Regions from separate parts of the Xenorhabdus aichiensis genome, predicted to be linked through region 2. Evidence: predicted binding sites of a transcription regulator. Region 2 holds the regulator's gene; the other holds the start of a gene.
The links. The regulator LexA, encoded in region 2, represses DNA repair genes until DNA is damaged. The targets are predictions, from matches to a motif close to TNCTGTATGTACATACAGNA.
Positions count from the first base shown of each region.

Region 1: uvrA (excinuclease ABC subunit UvrA) is a predicted target of LexA. The motif match lies at 1,238-1,257, and genes of this name have one in related genera.

Region 1 covers NZ_JAQRFO010000029.1:44,344-47,553, reverse strand. The annotation lists gene uvrA (excinuclease ABC subunit UvrA) at 1-1,175, opposite strand, end outside; gene PSI22_RS13620 (single-stranded DNA-binding protein) at 1,426-1,956, shown strand; gene PSI22_RS13615 (thiamine pyrophosphate-binding protein) at 2,657-3,210, shown strand, end outside.
Region 2 covers NZ_JAQRFO010000051.1:11,870-15,079, forward strand. The annotation lists gene PSI22_RS17620 (DUF2628 domain-containing protein) at 1-215, shown strand, start outside; gene zur (zinc uptake transcriptional repressor Zur) at 539-1,051, shown strand; gene lexA (transcriptional repressor LexA) at 1,194-1,808, opposite strand; gene PSI22_RS17635 (diacylglycerol kinase) at 1,927-2,298, opposite strand; gene plsB (glycerol-3-phosphate 1-O-acyltransferase PlsB) at 2,437-3,210, shown strand, end outside.

The DNA.
Region 1 (3,210 bases), on a different contig from region 2:
GCGGTGGATTCTGTCTCTTTATAGCGGCGCTCCATATTGTGCAACACACCTTCAAACGGATGATGGCGAACCGTGGTATCGCCCCGATCATTGGTGTATTTGAACTCGATGGATTCTTTGTCTGAACCGTATAAAACTGTTTTTCTGATGGCTGGGTCTAAGTCATTGAATGGAACTTCGATATCAAATTTATAGTGGTCTGACAATGACTTAAGCATCTGGAAGTAATAGAAATTACGGCGATCCCAACCTCGGATCGCACCACCCGCGAGAGAAATATCGCCATTCTGGATAACACGCTCAGGATCGAAAAATTGCTGAACGCCCAAACCGTCACAAGTAGGGCAGGCGCCCGCGGGATTGTTGAAGGAAAACAGGCGCGGCTCCAGTTCGCTCATACTGTAACCACAGATGGAACAGGCAAAATTAGCGGAGAAGATTAACTCCTCAGCCTGCTCGTCATCCATATTGGCAATGACAGCCGTTCCGCCGGAAAGTTCTAACGCGGTTTCGAATGATTCCGCCAGTCGTTGAGCCAGATCAGCACGGACTTTGAAGCGATCGACGACCACTTCAATAGTGTGTTTTTTTTGTAATTCAAGTTTTGGTGGGTCAGACAGGTCACACACTTCTCCATCAATACGGGCGCGGATGTAACCTTGTGCGGCAAGGTTGTCCAGCAGCTTGGTGTGCTCCCCTTTGCGTTCTTTGACGACAGGAGCCAGTAGCATCAGACGCTGGCCTTCCGGTAATACCAGCACATTATCCACCATTTGGCTGATAGTTTGAGCAGCCAGCGTAATATCATGATCGGGGCAACGCGGTTCACCTACGCGTGCAAACAGCAGGCGGAGATAATCGTGAATTTCGGTAATCGTCCCGACAGTTGAACGCGGGTTATGGGAAGTCGATTTCTGTTCAATGGAAATGGCGGGAGAGAGGCCTTCGATATGATCAACATCCGGTTTTTCCATTAGAGACAAAAACTGGCGGGCATAGGCAGAGAGTGATTCCACATAACGACGTTGACCTTCTGCATATAATGTATCGAAAGCCAGGGACGACTTACCGGAGCCAGATAGCCCTGTAATGACTATCAGTTTGTCACGGGGAATTATCAGATTGATATTCTTGAGATTATGGGTGCGGGCGCCCCGAACTTCGATGTTATCCATGTACGACTTCCCAGATAATTGATGGTGTGTAACAAATAAACGCGTTATTATTGCACAAATATTGCTGAATGGATATACAGTGCTAGATGGATATTCATGCTGCAACCATTACAGTGTAAAGTACGATAAACTTCGCAAAGTATAATATAACGGGTCTATGTTTAAACTTAGTCCTCGCATGGTAAACTACTTTGCTTATAATTAGAGAAATCCATTTTTAGCAAAATTCATTTCATCAGGAGTATTCCCAATGGCCAGCAGAGGCGTAAACAAAGTTATTTTAGTGGGTAATTTGGGGCAGGACCCGGAAGTTCGCTATATGCCGAATGGCGGTGCAGTCGCCAACATTACTCTAGCAACGTCTGAGAGCTGGCGTGACAAGCAAACCGGTGAGATGAGAGAGAAAACCGAGTGGCACCGCGTGGTGATCTTCGGCAAACTGGCAGAAGTTGCTGGTGAGTATCTGCGCAAAGGCTCTCAGGTTTATATCGAAGGCTCTTTGCAGACTCGCAAATGGCAGGATCAGGGCGGTCAAGAACGTTACACTACTGAAGTTGTGGTAAATATTGGTGGCTCAATGCAGATGCTGGGTGGTCGCGGCGGCGCGTCACAAGATGCTCCAGCGCAAGGCGGTAATTGGGGACAGCCTCAGCAGCCACAGGCTTCTCAGCAATTCAGTGGTGGTGGTCAACCATCTCCATCTCCATCTCGTCCGGCACAGTCTCCAGCTCCACAGAGTAACGAGCCGCCAATGGACTTTGATGATGATATTCCTTTTTAAATCACATATATTCTAAAAGTGTCAAAATAGAATAGTTAATCAGATTTAACCCAGCGTAAATGCTGGGTTTTTTTATTCTTAACTGACCCCCCTCCTGCGTAGAGAGGGCGTCATGTGGATGGTGGTTGAAACTTCCCCATGACAAATTATTGCCCTTTTCTTAAATTCATGGGTAAATCGTGGTGATCAAAATATAGGTATTGACTGTCAACGGACTCCATGGATTCAGGAGAAAAAAATAAATATTTGCAATAGGTAAGTTATAAGGTGTGCCCTATCTGCGTATCATGATCTAATAATAACTACAATAGAAGAGGCCGATTCAGATAATAGTCTATGCTTTACAAAATATCTTAAATTATTCTTAAAAATAAACATACTGATAATTTTGTATTTGTCTGAGTTAAATGTAATATGACTAATAAATAATATATGAGTGGTTATTATGAAAAATCGAGTGTCATTATGAAAATTATATCTGAATGGATTATATTTTAATTATATATTGAAATTTTGGTTATTATTATAATTATGTAACTATCTCATTATGAATTTAAATAGTGAGGTTGTTTTAGTGTGCATACTTAGATTTCTATTGCATGCTATAAATGAACGTTAATGATAGCGATTAGTATCATGAATTTATTTTTTATTGGGATAGCTAATACGCTTTATTCTTAAAAAAAGGACGAAATATAGCATGTCAGTTAATATTGCGAAAACTTTAGTTAAATTGCTTGAGGATTGTGAGGTTAAAGCGGCATTTGGGGTTTCCGGTGGGTTTATTGCACCTATATGGCAGGCATTCACGGAATCAGAAAAAATAAAAATATTTCACTGTAGGCATGAGTCGGGAGGAACCTTTTCTGCATCTGAATTCAGTTTGTGTCATCAGGTTCCCGCCGTAGCTTTTGCTACAGCGGGTCCGGGAATAAGTAATGCATTAACTGGGTTAAGAGCAGCAAAGTTAGATGGTGCAAAGGTCATTTTCATCTCATCAATCACGTCTGTTACCCCTTCAGGGAAGTGGAGCTTGCAGGAAACTACAGTACAAGATATAGACGGACTGTGTCTCCCGGATGGACACGGTTATTTTGATGAAATCATTATCATAAACCAAAAGGATGATTACTTTGACCTCGAGAAAAAATTAAGGAAAGGGTTAAATAAGAAAGACGGTTACGTGGTTGGTATATTTTTGACAACAAAAGTGCAGCAAGAAATCATCAATTATGAAAATGATGAGGTGTTTTC
Region 2 (3,210 bases):
TCTTAGCTATAGGATTATGGAAAAAAGGTTTGAGCTTATTCATTTTTTCCATTTTATTAGCTATAGGCGTTACATCAATATCTGAAACCCTAATATATGGAACAATGCCGCTAACATATATTATGTGGGGTTTTACAGCGAACTATGCCTATTATTTAAAAGAAATAAAAGGCGATGATGGCTGGAATCCCTTTAAAGACATCTTCACTAAATAACAATTGCGTTAATTCCCCTTACAAAATAGCGGCTTTTAAAAGAAGCTGCTATTACCACCATACATGCTTTTTTCTACCGCCAAAGAATTAAAATTTTGTTTTCAGCATATTCTATCGTTCTTATCTACCGATTAATTTTTATTTTTATCCTGAATAGCCATTCTCCAGTAAACAAAGTATTGCGTAACAGCAGAATAGTTAGTCACCTTTTCACTGACGCGTTTAACCATCAGCGCCGTAGCCGTCTGCCTGGATTCCACTTCCAGACTGAAAAACATGATAATATTACAACTATTGGCATCATGCTGGGTGTGAAAGGTGTAATGAAAACTATCAATCCAAAAAAATTACTGACACAGGCTAAGACAATCTGCCTATCACGAGGAGTGCGTTTAACACCTCAACGCCTTGAAATTCTGCGTTTAATCTCAACGCAGCCAGGCGCAATCAGCGCCTATGATTTATTGGATCTGCTACGTGAAGTCGAGCCACAGGCAAAACCGCCAACGGTCTATCGTGGGCTGGAATTTTTGCTTGAACAAGGTTTTGTCCACAAAATAGAATCCACAAATAGTTATGTGATTTGCCATCATTTTGAGGAACCCAGCCATACGTCAGCCATGTTTATCTGTGAGAATTGTGGTTCCGTTACCGAGCGGGATGCCAAGGATATTGAATCCGCTATTCAGCAGTTAGCTCAAGGCGTAGGGTTTCATTTACGACACAGCGTGATTGAAGTCCACGGTTTGTGTTCCCCTTGCCATGAAATCGATTCCTGTACAGAACGCGATACATGTCAGCATAATCACAAGACTGAAGAGAATAAAAAGAAATAAGGCAAAATAGCCTTAAGTTTGATTGAGGCGGTCATGGCCGATAAACACATTTATTTTCAAACTCCCGTAAAACTTTTATTGAACGGGTACTACGAAAAATGACCGCCCCAGAATGGCAAAGTGCAATTATCCGCTTTTACAATCAGATCCAATCCCCGTTACGAATAATACCAACTGCCAATCCTTCAATGGTAAAACTCTGCTCACTTAAATCCACAACGATAGGCTCGAATTCCGGATTTTCAGCAATCAGTTCAATTCTGTTTCCTATTTGTCTAAAACGTTTTACTGTTACTTCATCTTCAATTCGCGCCACGATGATTTGGCCGTTATGAACATCCTGTGTTTTATGAACAGCAAGTAAATCCCCATCCATAATACCGATGTCTTTCATGGACATCCCGCTGACACGCAACAGGAAATTAGCATTTGGTTTGAATAATGCAGGATCAACTTTGTAATGACTCTCGATATGTTCCTGAGCCAGCAATGGTTCGCCAGCAGCAACACGACCAATCAGCGGTAATCCCGCCGACCCTTCTTCTTCAAGAAGCAAACGGAGACCTCTGGATGCACCAGAGATAATCTCTATCACCCCTTTGCGCGCCAATGCTTTTAAATGCTCTTCTGCCGCGTTAGGTGAACGAAAACCAAGACGCGCTGCGATTTCAGCACGTGTTGGTGGCATACCCGTTTGCGAAATATGGTCACGCACCAAGTCATAAACTTGCTGCTGTCTGGCAGTTAATGCTTTCATTTCGCCCCCTGTTTGTTTATACAGTCAAACTGTGAGTATATACAGGTAAAATCGAATTGGGAACCTGCCAGCCCGTAAAAGCCGCTAAAGAATGTGTATTGACGAAAACCATGTCATATCAGTGCATAAAATACGACCAAAGGATCATTCCCCAGATAAACAACGCCAGAATCATTGTCAGAAATACCGCAGCTGATCCCATGTCTTTCGCCCTGCCCGATAATTCATGGTATTCACTGCCAATGCGATCAACTACAGCCTCAATGGCGCTATTGAGGATTTCCACAATGACCACCAGCATGACTGAACCGATGAGCAAAAGCCTCTCGGACGTGCCAAAATCAAGGGAAAATGCAATGATGATCGCTAATATGGCTACAATGACTTCCTGCCGAAATGCCGCTTCATTTTGCCACGTAGCCCTAATACCTTTCGCCGAGTATCCTGCCGCTTTAATGATACGAATCAAACCTGTTGATTGATTTGCCATAAAAAATTTTCTTCAATTAGCATAATATTTGTAAGGTCATATAACTTTTAGCTCCTATTATTGTCTTATTTCCACAGATCTCAAAATCTGTTTCTGGTATGCTTGCGACGCGTTGCTAACAAGAGGCTTAAAGTTGTTATGTCAAGTTGGCGTAAAATATATTATAAGTTGTTGAATTTTCCATTAAAATTCTTAGTAAAAAGTAAACTTATCCCCACGGATCCCATTGCAGAACTGAGCCTTGATACGACACGGCCTATTTTGTATGTGCTGCCGTATCACTCAAAAACAGACTTATTGACCCTGCGTCAACAATGCTTGGCGCAAGATCTGCCGGATCCGTTGAATCCTTTGGAAATAGGTGACACCCTGCTTCCAAGCTATGTCTTTATTGATGATGGCCCACGTGTGTTCCGTTGCTATGCACCTAAACATGAATCCGTGAAGATTTTTCATTCTTATCTGGATCTGCATCGCAATAATCCCGATTTGGATATTCAGATGGTGCCTGTTTCTGTGATGTTCGGCCGCTCCCCTGGACGCGAAGGGCAAGAAGGAAATACAGCGCCACAGCTGCGTTTACTAAACGGTGTGCAAAAGTTTTTTGCGATTCTGTGGCTTGGACGGGATAGTTTTGTGCGTTTTTCCACACCCGTTTCATTACTCAGCATGGCCAATGATCATGGCACGGATGATATCATTGCCAATAAACTTGCCCGCGTTGCACGGATACACTATTCCCGTCAGCGTTTGGCTGCGGTAGGGCCACGTTTGCCCGCCAGACAGGATCTGTTCAACAAGCTGCTGACATCCAAAGCCATTGAGAAAGCCATTGCCGATGAGACGCGCAGTAAAAAAATCTCACCCGAAAAGGCGAAGCAAAACGCTATCAATATGTTGGAGGAGATTGCA